Regions from separate parts of the Cobetia amphilecti genome, predicted to be linked through region 2. Evidence: predicted binding sites of a transcription regulator. Region 2 holds the regulator's gene; each other region holds the start of a gene.

Region 1 (4,514 bases), 510 kb from region 2:
TCGGACACGCGCTGGATCTGGTCATCGACGGCGGCGCCTGCAGCTTCGAGACCACCAGTGTGGTGGACCTGCGCGAGCTGCCGCCGGTGATCGTGCGCGAAGGGCGCGGCGATATCTCGAGCTTCACGGAGTGATCGCGACAGCGTAGCGCTTCACGGCGCTGACATCGTCTTGCCATACGAAGACGCCCCCGGACCTTGCGGTCGCGGGGGCGTTGTCATTTCTGAGGCGTAGTCATTTCCGAGGCGTTGTCGTGTGCTGAGTGATTCTCGGCTTCGTCAGCTGCGGTCGCGGTCGGGAGGCCCGCTCTCGGGAGGCCCGCTATCGGGAGATTCTGGCTGATCGTCCGATGGCGTCTCTGCGTCAGGCGCAGATTCGGGCTCCGGTTCTGTCTCAGGTTCAGGCTCCGGTTCCGGTTCGCGCGGGTCGCGGGTATCCTCGTCCAGCCAGGTGCCGCAGAACTTGCAGTACTTGGCGTTGCGATCATGGCCTTCACGACCACAGCCCGGGCAGGCTTCGTCGCTGGTCTGCTGCATGCGCAGGCCGTTGAGAACCTCGGCCGAGAATACCCCGGTGGGCACGGCGAGAATCGAGTAGCCGAGAATCATCATCAGCGCCGAGATGAACTGCCCCAGTGGCGTGATGGGCGCGATGTCGCCATAGCCCACCGTCGTCAGCGTCACCACGCCCCAGTAGAGCGCCTTGGGGATGGAGGTGAAGCCGGCCTCGGGCGGCTCGATCAGATAGATCAGGGCGCCGAACACCGTGACGATGCTGAGCACGGTGATGAAGAACAGCAGGATCTTGCGCCGGCTGCGCGTCATGGCCTCGACCAGCATGCGGCCCTCGCCGACGAAGGCCATCAGGCGCAGCACGCGGAACAGACGCAGCACACGCAGTACGCGCACCACCAGCAGGGCCTGGGCGCCCGGTATCAGCAGCGACAGCCAGGTTGGGGCAATCGACAGCAGGTCGAGCACGCCGTAGAAGCCCTTGGCCCAGGTGCCGGGATGCTTCAGGCAGTAGAGGCGGACGGCGTATTCCAGCGTGAAGATGATCGTGAAGCCCCATTCCATGATGCGGAACAGCTCGCCGTATTGCGCATTCAGCGAGGGCACGCTGTCGAGCATCACCACGGCGACACTGGCGAAGATCATCAGGATCAGGCCGATATCGAAGGCCTTGGCCGCCTTGGTATCGGATTCGAAGATCCAGTGGAACAGCCGCGCGCGCAGGCGGCCTGTCGCGGGCTCGTAGTCGCTGGGGTGCGAGGGTGTCGCTGGGGGGCTTTGCGGCGTGCTGCCATATTCATTGGCAGGGCCCTGGCGTTCAGGCATGCAGGCTTCCTTGACGGGCGTGACGACGCCGGATGAATGTCAGGGCGTATCGGGGATGTCTCAGTATGACCTTCAGTGACTGCCCGGCCGTTGTCCATCAGCCAGTGGTCTAGCGCCTGGCGGCTGGGCAGTCAGTGTCGTTTTGAGGTTCAGCCGCGCAGCGTCGCGAGCAGTGACAGGCTGTGCTGGCCGAAGTCGCGAGTCGCCCAGTCCTGTGAGGCGTCGCCGTCGCTGCTTTCCAGCGCCTCGACCAGCGCCACCGCGTGGATATGGCCGGGATGCTGGCTGGCGGCCAGCCGTGATGCGAGGGCCGACAGGGCGGCCAGCGCATGCGCGTGCCACTTGAGGTCGTCTTTCGCCTGGCGGTCGGCGTGCGCATCGAGCGCATCGATGGCGGCGGACAGCAGCGCGCCGGGGTCAGCGGTATCCAGCGTCTTCTCATGCCATTCGCCATCCCGCAGCGCCGCGCCGCGCTTGGCCTTGCTGGCATCCGCCGGGCGCAGTGCCAGGCGGCTGGCCAGTGAATCCGCCAGCTGCCAGAGCACGCCTTCTCTCACCTCGGGGGCGAGTGCTTCGCCGCCGGTCAGCTCGAGCTCGATCTCCTGGATGGCCACTTCGCGACCACTGGCCTTCACCGCGCCCAGGTCCAGCGCCATCTCAACGCCGACGGTGACCTGTTCACCGCTCACATTCTTGTCGCTGCGTGTCGCCTTGACGTCGATCTGCCAGGCATGACGCTCGAAATCGGTGCTGAAGCTGGGCGCGAGCGCACTCAGCAGCTGCTCGCGGGCGCCGTCTTCCAGCGCCTGCAAGGGCGGCAGGCCACGCAGGCCGTCGAGGTCGAGGCCGGTCTGGCCCTCGGGCAGCTCCCACTCCCATTCGCCGCGAGAATGCAGTCCGCCATGGCTCTCGCCGCTGGTCTTGAGCGTCTGGCGCAGGGCGCCCGTGCTGTCGGCATCCTCACCGCTCTGGCGCAGACGCAGCGCCATGCGCGCGCGCTCCAGCGCATGCTCGGGGGTGTCGAAGTAGGTGTTGGCCAGCCAGCGCCGCCTGGGGACGACCGTTGCCAGTTCTGCAATGCTCGCCAGTGTCTCCAGGATGGCATCGCGATCAATGACGGGTTGAGACAGTGCCAGTTTGAGTTCGATTTCCTGCGCCATGATGGGCACTCCCTGTACGGATGAAAGAAGACAGATGCTGACGGATGAGGATGACAGCGGCGCCAGGACCGCAGAGCCTTCGGCAAGCGTGGTGCATGGTGACGAAGGCTCGTGTGTCTCATGCTCGCGCCTGGCCCGCGGCAAGGCAAGCACGGGGAGGGCGGAAGGGCATGCGGGATATCGGCCTGTCGGCAGAATCACACTTATATGACAGCATGATGACATTGAAGTGACAGCAATTGCCTGTCGTCACGTCCTTGGTTATATTAAGAACAGTGGATAAAGCCAGCGACCACGGGTCCTGCCGCTACATGACAATCTCTCTTCTGGAATCCTTCGTGTTCCCCCGAACTGCCGCTGTTGTTGCGTAAATGACAACAGCATGGCGGTATCATGACGTTACGATGAAAGTTATGTGATCGTCACAAAGGCTTTGCTACACTCCGCGCGTCAATCCTTAACGCCGACGGCCACTATGGTAACGACCAACCCTTTCTCTTCGATGTTCGGGCGCTCGCCTTTCAAGGCGCTGCACACCCACATCATCAAGACCGACGAGTGCGCCCAGCACTTGCTGACCTTCTTCGACGCCTGCGAGCAGGGTGATTGGGAGCAGGCAGCCAGCATTCGCAAGACCATCAGCGGGCTGGAGCGTGAAGCGGACGAGTTGAAGACGCAGCTGCGTCTCAACCTGCCCAACTCGCTGTTCCTGCCGGTCTCGCGCTCCGACCTTCTCGAGCTGATCCATGTCCAGGATTCCATCGCGAATGTCACCAAGGACATCGCCGGGATCATGCTGGGTCGTCATATGCAGATACCCACCGCACTGGTGCCCGCCATGCGTGAGTATCTCAAGACTGCGGTCGAATCGGTCTGCCAGGCGCGTCGTGCGTTGGGTGAACTGGAAGACCTCGTCGAGTCCGGTTTCGGGCGCAACATGAGCGAGCTGGTCGACAAGCTGATCAACGAGCTGCATGAGCTCGAGAAGCAGTCCGACGAACAGCAGATCGCCATCCGCCAGACCCTGTTCTCGCTGGAAGCTAGCCTCCCGCCCGTCGATGTGATCTTCCTCTACAAGATCATCGATTGGGTCGGCGATGTGGCTGACCAAGCGGAAAAGGTCGGTACCCGACTGCAGATCCTGATGGCGCGCTGAGCGCCATCAGGACGTCCTGCCATCTGTCCAAGAGTCTTCTATGTCCATCATTGCTCAATACGGCGATGTGCTCGTCATTCTTGCCTGTCTGTTCGGTTTCTTCATGGCATGGGGTGTGGGTGCGAATGACGTCGCCAATGCCATGGGAACCTCGGTAGGTTCCAAGGCGATCACCATCAAGCAGGCGATCATCATCGCCGTGATCTTCGAATTCCTCGGTGCCTGGCTTGCCGGTGGTGAGGTGACTGACACCATCCGCAAGGGCATCATCGACCCGTCACTGCTGATCGAGAATCCACAGTTCCTGGTCTACGGCATGCTGGCCTCGCTGCTGGCCGCCGGTATCTGGCTGCTGATCGCTTCCATGAAGGGCTGGCCGGTCTCGACCACCCACTCCATCGTCGGCGCCATTGTCGGCTTCTCCGCTGCGGGTCTGGGCGTGGATGCCGTCGAATGGACCAAGGTCGGTCAGATCGCGGCCTCCTGGCTGGTCTCGCCGCTGCTGGCGGGCTCCATCGCCTTCGTGCTGTTCAAGTCCGTGCAGACGCTGATCTTCGACAACGAAGACCCGTTCGCGGCCGCCAAGCGCTACGTGCCGATGTACATGTTCCTGGTCGGCTTCATCATCTCGATGGTGACCATGGTCAAGGGCCTCAAGCATGTCGGCCTGCACCTGAGCTTCGAATCCAGCCTGCTGCTGGCCGTCGTCATCGGCGCCATCGTGATGGGTATCGGCGTGCTGATGGAGCGCAAGGTCGCGCGTTCACGCCTCAAGGAGAAGAATCGCGCCACCGGTGACGACTTCGACTTCAGCGGCGTCGAGAAGGTATTCGGCCTGCTGATGATGTTCACCGCCTGTGC
Region 2 (4,514 bases):
GACCCTGTGGGCACTGTGGCTGGCGGCAGATGGCATTCCCGAGCGCACGACCCTGCTGATCTTCATCGCCGGGGTCTATCTGATGCGCGCCGCCGGCTGCGTCATCAACGACTACGCCGACCGCCATTGGGACAAGCATGTCGAGCGCACGCGTGACCGGCCGCTGACCTCGGGCCGCATTTCGGAGCGCGAGGCGCTGACGCTGTTCGGGGGGCTGGTCGCGGCCGCCTTCGTGCTGGTGTGCTTCACCAACCTGACCACGGTGCTGCTGTCGATCGTCGCCGTGCTGCTGGCGGCCAGCTATCCGTTCATGAAGCGCTTCCATCATCTGCCCCAGGTGGTGCTGGGCGCCGCCTTCGGCTGGGCGATTCCGATGGCCTTCGCCGCGACGCTGGAGGAGGTACCGACCTACGGCTGGTGGCTGTTCGCGGCCAACCTGATGTGGACGGTGGCCTACGACACCGCCTACGCGATGGTCGATCGCAACGACGACCTCAAGGTGGGCATCAAGTCCACCGCCGTGCTGTTCGGGCGTGCCGACAAGCTGATGATCGGCCTGTTGCAGCTGGGCATGCTGGCGGTGTTGATCGGCATCGGCCTGCAGCTGGCGCTGGGCATCTTCTACTGGCTGGGGCTGGCTGCTGCCGCCGTCACCTTCGTCTGGCAGCAACGTCTGATCCGTGAGCGTGAGCGTGCGCCCTGCTTCCAGGCATTCCTCAACAATCATTGGACGGGTCTGCTGATCTTCGCCGGTATCGCCCTGGCGACCTGGCCGATGAGCTGACTCCTGCATAAACATTAGTATTATTTAATCTAAAGCGACCCCTGCCCTCTGTTGCTCCCCAGCCCACGGTTCATGCCTGCCTGCCGCGCCTCCAAGGCGGCTGGCAGGCTTGCGTGCAAGCTGCCATGCTGGCAGTTGTCATCTCGTTGTCATATAAGCGGGTTGTAATCGTCATCGACTTGTCATTCTGGCGCGTGCGCCGACTGCTGCATGGGATCTAGCGATGAGCTCCAAGACCGTACTGATTGTCGACGATGAATCCTCGATTCGCGAGATGATCGCCGTTGCCCTCGAAATGGCGGATTACCGCGTGCTGGAGGCAGACAATGCCCAGGACGCCCACGCCATCGTCGTCGATGAAAAGCCCGATCTGCTGTTGCTGGACTGGATGATGCCGGGCACCAGTGGCCTGGAGCTCGCGCGGCGCCTCAAGCGTGACGAGACCACCTCGGAGCTGCCGATCATCCTGTTGACCGCCAAGGGCGAGGAAGACAACAAGATTCAAGGTCTGGAAGCCGGTGCCGACGACTACATCACCAAGCCCTTCTCGCCGCGCGAGCTGGTCGCCCGTCTCAAGGCCGTGCTGCGTCGCACCACTCCCAAGGGAGTCGAGGAGGCGGTGGAAGTCGAAGGCCTGATGCTCGACCCGGCCAGCCACCGCGTCACCGCCCACGGCAACTCGCTGGATGTCGGCCCGACCGAATATCGCCTGCTGCAGTTCTTCATGACGCATCAGGAGCGTGCCTACACTCGCAGCCAGCTGCTCGATCAGGTATGGGGCGGCAACGTCTATGTCGAGGAGCGCACCGTGGACGTGCACATCCGTCGCCTGCGCAAGGCGCTGGGCACAGGCCATCAGCATCTGATCCAGACCGTCCGCGGCACCGGTTACCGCTTCAGCGCTCAGGCCTGAGGGATTCATGCGCTATTGGACCAACGAGCTATGGCGCCTCGGCTACCTTGCCGGTGGCTTCGGCCTGATCGGTGGCCTGCTGGGTCATCTGGGCTGGGGCCTGGCGCTGGGTCTTTCGCTGTATCTGTTCGTCCATCTCAAGCACTTGAAGAGCCTCTACACCTGGCTGATCACCAATCCCCATGAAGAGCCGCCGCCCGGCGATGGCGTCTGGGGAGACCTGCTCGATCGTCTCTACCGCTACCAGAAGGGCCAGCGTCAGGCTCAGGAGCGACTGCGCAGCATCCTCAACCGTATCCAGGAATCCTCCGAGGCCATGCGCGACGGCCTGGTGATGCTGGACAACCACGGTGACATGGAATGGTGGAACAGCGCTGCCGAGCAGCTGGTCGGTCTCAAGGCCAGCCACGACCGCGGCCAGCACATCACCAACTATCTGCGTGACCCCGTCTTCATCGACTACTTCAATCGGCTGGCCTACCGCGAGCCGCTGACGCTCCAGTCGCCGCTGTCTGACAACCTGACGCTGCAGATCTCCATCACCCTGTTCGGTGACAACGAGCGTCTGGTCATGCTGCGTGACGTCACCCGCCTCTATCGTCTTGAAGAGATGCGCCGCGACTTCGTGGCCAATGTCTCCCATGAGCTGCGCACGCCGCTGACGGTGCTGGCAGGCTATCTCGAGACCTACTCCGATTACGCCGATGACCTGCCACCGCGCTGGCAGCGTGGACTGGGCCAGATGCAGAGCCAGACCGACCGCATGCAGCACCTGGTCGAGGACCTGCTGACCCTGTCACGCCTGGAAACCGACGAGCTGTCCGACAATGGTCGCTGCATCGACATGAGCGCCCTGCTCGGCCATATCCGCGACGACGCCGAAGGCCTGTCCCAGGGGCGCCACACCTTCTCCATCGAGGCCGATGCCAGCCTGTCTCTGCGCGGTGAGGAGCAGGAACTGCGCAGCGCGATCTCGAATCTGGTCTTCAATGCGGTGCGCTACACCCCCGAAGACTGTCATATCACCCTGCGCTGGAAGGCGGATGACCAGGGCCTGCTGGTCGAGGTGGAAGATGACGGGGACGGCATCGACCCGGTCCACCTGCCGCGCCTGACCGAGCGCTTCTACCGCATCGACAAGGGCCGCAGCACCGCCACGGGAGGCACCGGCCTCGGGCTTGCCATCGTCAAGCATGTGCTGATTCGCCATCAGGGCCATCTGGAGATCGACAGCCACCCCGGCGAGGGTGCGCGCTTCCGCTGTCACTTCCCCGACGAGCGAGCCTGTCAGGCGAGCGCTCCCCAGGCCAGCAGTGCGCTAGCCCAGTGATGTGCTGATTCCGTGATGATCTGACCCGGACGCCAGCCCAACGCAGAACGCCCCGCAGCCACCTCGAAAGGAGGCGACTGCGGGGCGTTTCGTTTGGTCAATCAGACGACGCTGCGGCTATTTCAGCGACGAGCCAACTTAGCGACGAGCCAGTTCAGCGACAAGCCAGCTCTGCGACAGGCTGTCTCAACGACGCGGCGCCGGCAACTGACGGTAGTGGCTCTGCCACATCAGTACCGCCCCGGCGACGGCGCCCGGGATGAACAGCAGATTGGCCAGCGGCACCAGCGTCATGACGAACACCGCGGCGCCGAAGGTCAGTGAGGGCCACCAGCGCGCCTTGAGGCGCTGCTTCATGTCACCGAAGCTGACCTGATGGTTGTCCATCGGGTAGTCGAGGTACTGGATCGACATGCTCCAGGCCGAGAACAGCCCCCACAACAGCGGCGAGAGCAGGTTCAGGCCCGGGATGAAGCCGATGATGAACAGCGCGATCATGCGCGGGATGAAGTAGCCCAGCTTGGCCATTTCACGCCCCAGCGAGTCGACGCCGATCTTCATCAGGCCGCGGTCATCATCGATCAGGGTGCCATCCAGACGATGCTCGACCTTCTCGGCCAGAATGCCGTAGAAGGGCGCGGCGATCAGGTTGGTCACCAGGCTGAAGGTGAAGAACACCACCAGCAACAGACTCACTACCAGCACCGGCCAGATCAACCAGCTGAGCCACTCCAGCCACGCCGGTACCTTGAGCATCCAGTAATCGATCCAGCCACCGAACTGGTTGAACAATACCCACAGCGTGATGCTGTAGAGCACCAGGTTGATCGCCAGCGGTACGAATACGAAGCGGCGCAGCCCGGGGGTATAGACCATGCGGGTCCCGCGGACCAGCGCCGATACGGCATCAATCATGCGACGTCCTCGTCATCTCAAAAGAACCGGTCAGCCAGCGGGCTGACCGGAGCCACACCCTAGCACTCCCGCCTGCGCGGCGCAGCTGTCGGCCGCCTGACATCGCTCGCGCTCCCACGACGCAATCGCCCCGCGACCTGCCGGTAAGCAGGAGCGGGGCGAAAGAGGCGACACAGGGGCAGGGAAGCGCGTCAGCTCACTTCTTGTCCAGGTCCTGCGGCTTCAGGTCATGGGTATCGGTGTGACGCACGTCCACGCCCTTGACCAGGAAGATGACGTACTCGGCCAGGTTGTCGGCGTGGTCACCGATGCGCTCCAGCGCACGCAGAATCCACATCACGTTGAGCACCGGCGTGATCTGGCGCGCGTCTTCCATCATGAAGGTCATCAGCGAGCGCATCGCGCTCTGATATTCCAGATCCACCGAGGCGTCTTCACGCAGTACCTTGAGGGCAAGGTCGGTATCGAAGCGCGCGAAGGCCGTCAGGGAGTCACGCACCATGCTGCGCACGTGCTGACTGAGGTGACGCACCTCGACCATGCCGCGCGGGCTCTGGCCGTTCTCGACCAGC
Region 3 (4,514 bases), 1.7 Mb from region 2:
CATTCCAGACGCTGCTGACCCAGACGCAGGGTACTGGCGTTCTCGGGACAGCATTCCAGGAAGTTCATGCTGCCGATGAATTCGGCCACGAAGGCGTTCGCCGGCTGACGATAGATCTCGGCGGGGGTGCCGATCTGCTCGATCACACCATGGTTCATCACCACGATGCGGTCCGCCATGGCCAGGGCCTCTTCCTGGTCGTGGGTCACCATGATGGTGGTGACGCCCAACCGTGCCTGCAGCGCCTTGATCTGACTGCGCAGATGCAGACGTACGCGCGCATCCAGCGCTGAAAGCGGCTCATCGAGCAACAGCAGCCCCGGCTCGGTCGCAAGCGCCCGCGCCAGTGCCACGCGTTGCTGCTGGCCCCCGGACAGGGCCGCCGGATACTTGCCTTCACTGCCGGCCAGGTCCACCAGGGTGAGCAGCTCTGTCACGCGCCGGCGCATCGCGTCACGCGCATCGCGCCGATTGCGCAGCCCATAGGCCACGTTGTCGAACACGGTGAGATTGGGGAACAGCGCATAGGACTGGAAGACGATGCCGAAGTCGCGCGCCTGCGGCGGCAGCCGTGAGATGTCCTGGCCGCGCTGGTGGATGGTGCCTTCGCTCTGCGGCGCAAGCCCGGCGATGGCGCGCAGCAAGGTGGTCTTGCCACAGCCGGAGGGGCCGAGGAAGCACACGAACTCGCCTTCGCGGATCGCAAGGTCGATCTCGCTCAGGGCCGTGAACTGGCCATAGCGCTTGGTGAGGCCGCTGATCTTGAGGTGAATGCTGTCTGACGACGCAGAACGCGTGGTGAGTGCCTGAGGCGCTGCGTCACGCGCAGGCGCCTGGGCTGCAGGGCCGGAGACCGCGCGAGGCGAGGCGCCGGCAGTCGCTGGCGGCGCTTGGCGCGAGGCGTGATGACGCGGAGGTGCGGTCACAAGAGACATGCGAGAAACTCCCGACCCCGGCGCAAGGCGCCGGGGCAATGACGAAGGTGGCTGGGCGTGACTTACTGACTGTCGGACTTGCCGTCGTAACGGCGCTGCCATTCGGCGAGCACTTCATCCCGCTGGTTGGCCGCCTTGGCAAAGTCAGCCTCGATCATCATCTCGGTGATGTTGGCCGGATAATGCTCGATCGGCTTGGCCACCCCCGGATAGGCCACGACCGCATAGCCTTCGTTGTAGAGTTCATTGGCCGGCTTGGACACTGCCCAATCCATCAGTGTCTGCGCCGCCTCACGCTTGTCGGTGCCCTTCATGATCGCCGCGGCTTCCATGTCCCAGCCCAGCCCTTCCTCGGGGAAGACCAGGTCCACCGGTGCGCCCTGTGCCTTGAGGCGCGCGCCTCGGAAGGCGAAGGACACACCGACCACGGCCTCGCCGGAACCGGCCAGATTGCAAGGTGCGGAGCCTGAGTGGGTGTAGCGGGCAATGTTGTCGTGCAGGCGGTCCATGTACTCCCAGCCGCCCTCGTCACCCCACAGCTGCAACCAGCTGGCGACATCCAGATAACCGGTACCGGAAGAACTCGGGTTGGGCATGATCACGTGGCCCTTGAACTCAGGACGCGTGAGGTCTTCCCAGGACGTCGGCTTCGGCACTCCCAGTCGCTCACCTTCGACGGTGTTGTAGCAGAGCGAGGCGACCCAGGCGTCCATCCCGACCCAGGACGGGTCCTGGCCATCACGGTAGGCGGGGTCGACGAACTTGCTATCCAGCGCCTCGACTCCCTTGGGGGCATAACGCGACAGCATGCCTTCCTTCTCGAGCACCAGCAGGCTGGTCGCGGCCAGGCCCCACACCACATCCGCCTGCGGGTTGTCCTTCTCGGCCAGCAATCGTGCGGTGATCACGCCCGTGGAGTCGCGTACCCATTTGATGTCGATATCCGGATGCGCCTGCTGGAAGCGCTCGGCATATTTCTGCAGATCATCGGACTCCACCGCGGTATAGACGGTGAGCTCGGTGGCCGCCTGGGCATTGAGGGAAACGACTAGACCAACGGCACTGGCCAGCAAGGAACGGGTCAAGAAGGACATCGGGACTCTCCAACGCTTGGAATGAATGGCTCTCGCCATCTGGTATATACCAAGAGTATGGGCGGGCCGAATGACACCCCCGTGACAGTCAGTTGAAGGCCCAGTGAAACAGTGTTACCTCATATAGTGTCCCTGTAGCGCGGGTTCAGGGCTTGTTCTTGAGCGTGACGGTGATGCACAGCGCATTGTGCAGCCAGCGCTCTTCGTCATAGCCGATGGGACGATGCTGCTCATCGAAGGTAGCGCGACGTACGGTCAGACCGGGACTACCCATGGCGACCCCCAGCTCCCGGGCGGCCTGCTCCCCCAGCGACTCGGAGTAGAAGCGCAGCTCACGGTGGGCCAGCGTCAGGCCATAGCGCCCGCGCAGCTCCGCCCACAGTGACACCCCGAACTGCCCCTCCTCGAGCAGTCCCGGGGCACGCTCCGGCACCACCCACATCGACTCGCTGAGCACGGCGCGCTCATCCACGAAACGCCGGCGGCGAATATGATAGAGCGGTGTCTGGGCCGCCAGGCCCAGCGCTTGCGCAGCCGGTGGGTAGGCCTGAACATCGGTCAGCAGCACTTCCGTCCGTGGCCGCCGCCCCTGCGCCGTCACATAGTCATTGAAGCCGGAGTCACGCGTGGGGTCGTAATCCAGCCGCGGCGGCGACACGAACCACCCACGCCGATTGCTGCGATGAATGCGCCCTTCTCCCTCCAGCTGCCCCAACGCCTGACGCAACGTCACGCGCGTGGTATCGAAGCGCTCGGCCAGCACGCGTTCCGAGGGCAATCGCCCATCTTCAAAGGCATCAGGGTCCTTCAGCTGTTCGCGCAGGCGATCGGTAAGGTGGAGGTAATACGCATCACTCATGACGAGGGGTCCTGACCAAAGATGAAGGGGTTGCCACTACCGGGTAATAACACGGCGCCGCTTGCCCCGCCGGCGAAGAAAATGCCCGGGACTCTGCGCCGCCAAACGGCTGGACGCTCCAGAAACTATCACATTCGCGTGACTCGCACTGGCCTGCCAGCTTACGTGCCGCTGGCGCTGCAGGGTTTCATGACAGCCGCCTGGTTGAGCTCACAGGCGTGGATGGCGGTGGGATGACACGCTGATGTTCAAGGAGGGGGTGAACGCACAATGCGCAGCCTCTAAAGACTGCGCATCGCATGGGTAAACAGGAAACGAATGACCGGCGGGAGAACTCAGAACTCGCTGACGATATTCAGGTACTGCTGCATGTCCCCGACCATGGCCTGCTCCAAGAGCTTGCCTGTCTCGATGGCATAGGGCTGCTGGAAGTGAATGTCCCACAGGTCTGACTCCGTGCGCCAATGCTCGTATATCACCAGCGTGTCGTCCTGCCCGTCGATGGTATACAGATCAAACACGAGATTGCCCGGCTCCTCACTGCGCGTCTTCGCCACATGCGTGGTGAATTGCTGCAGCAATCGAGCGCGATATTCTTCCTTGATCTTGAAGATGAAGAAGATACTGAATACCTCATCTTCCGGCTGCACGTGCCTGGGGTTCGCCTCATGCAATGGCGCCGGGTCAGTATCGTTCAAGGGCATCACCTCGAATGGCGATGCCAACGCCGTGTCAGCCAGTTTCAGCAGGGCTTGCGCGTATGGCTGATTCACATGTGCCTGATGAGCTTCGGCGCTTGCCCAGCGCTCGTAGGCGAAGATGGTGGTGGGAGAATCCTTGGCCGCGAAGAAACGCATTTCCAGCATCTCCGGTTCAGCCGCTGAGCCCAGCTTGTTGTCAGCCAAGGCCTGCTTGAAGGTAGCGAGTTGTTCGGGCTTGACGTCAAATTTCACGATCAAGGTGAGCATGGAGATGCCCCTTATAGTCAGTGGTTGTCATAGGCCCAACGGCAAGAGCTGTTACGTCACGTGGCAGCAGGTCTGTCTCGGGAAGTGACTGACACTATCTCTCGCTGCCTGGCTGAAAAACCCGCGGCGCAGAGAAAAACTTTCAATGAAACCTTGAACGTGAATACAGCCCCTTCCTCTGCAATGCGCCGCTTGAAACAAGAAACTGCGGCCTCACGCAGATTCAGAACGAAAGATCCCGCAGGCAGGGCTACAGGATCAACGAATACAGACAACTCATCGACCAGCTCACGTCCTCAACCCAGGCCCTGCTTGCCACTCGCGGCAGAGATCAGCGCCGCCCCACATGACGTGTGACAGCCGTGAAACGCTACCGGCTTGCCATTCAAGCTGATGGTGGGATGCCCCTAGATGATGCTGCAGATGCTGTGGCCATCCTTGGGACACCTTACCATGCCCCCCACCACTGCCACCGGCTTGCCCTCCAACAGATAGTTGGACTGGGCATACACCACCTTGCCGCCATGTGTGGTGCTATCACCTGGCACTATAACGCCATCGCCGGAACTGAGCATCCGAGACCCTACAGCTGGGCCGCTTTGAAGACTCGCTCTCCCATGTGTCAACGTCCTCTTCCACGCCGAGTCAGCCGTTGCTT

The links. The regulator PhoB, encoded in region 2, activates phosphate uptake and scavenging genes when phosphate is short. The targets are predictions, from matches to a motif close to TGTCATANNNNTGTCANA.
Region 1: a site for PhoB is predicted at 2,704-2,721, ahead of R1T44_RS03525 (CYTH domain-containing protein). Genes of this name have one in related genera too.
Region 3: a site for PhoB is predicted at 2,099-2,116, ahead of R1T44_RS08535 (putative 2-aminoethylphosphonate ABC transporter substrate-binding protein). Genes of this name have one in related genera too.

What each region holds. Positions count from the first base shown of each region.
Region 1 is NZ_CP136695.1:786,544-791,057, forward strand. Features, by position in the region: gene R1T44_RS03515 (L-threonylcarbamoyladenylate synthase) at 1-134, shown strand, start outside; gene R1T44_RS03520 (ion transporter) at 279-1,337, opposite strand; gene R1T44_RS03525 (CYTH domain-containing protein) at 1,487-2,497, opposite strand; gene R1T44_RS03530 (TIGR00153 family protein) at 2,973-3,653, shown strand; gene R1T44_RS03535 (inorganic phosphate transporter) at 3,694-4,514, shown strand, end outside.
Region 2 is NZ_CP136695.1:273,552-278,065, forward strand. Features, by position in the region: gene ubiA (4-hydroxybenzoate octaprenyltransferase) at 1-784, shown strand, start outside; gene phoB (phosphate regulon transcriptional regulator PhoB) at 1,008-1,697, shown strand; gene phoR (phosphate regulon sensor histidine kinase PhoR) at 1,705-3,027, shown strand; gene cysZ (sulfate transporter CysZ) at 3,214-3,942, opposite strand; gene phoU (phosphate signaling complex protein PhoU) at 4,139-4,514, opposite strand, start outside.
Region 3 is NZ_CP136695.1:1,983,464-1,987,977, reverse strand. Features, by position in the region: gene R1T44_RS08540 (putative 2-aminoethylphosphonate ABC transporter ATP-binding protein) at 1-935, opposite strand, end outside; gene R1T44_RS08535 (putative 2-aminoethylphosphonate ABC transporter substrate-binding protein) at 998-2,029, opposite strand; gene R1T44_RS08530 (UTRA domain-containing protein) at 2,175-2,888, opposite strand; gene R1T44_RS08525 (putative quinol monooxygenase) at 3,224-3,856, opposite strand; partial or broken gene R1T44_RS08520 (PAAR domain-containing protein) at 4,153-4,404, opposite strand.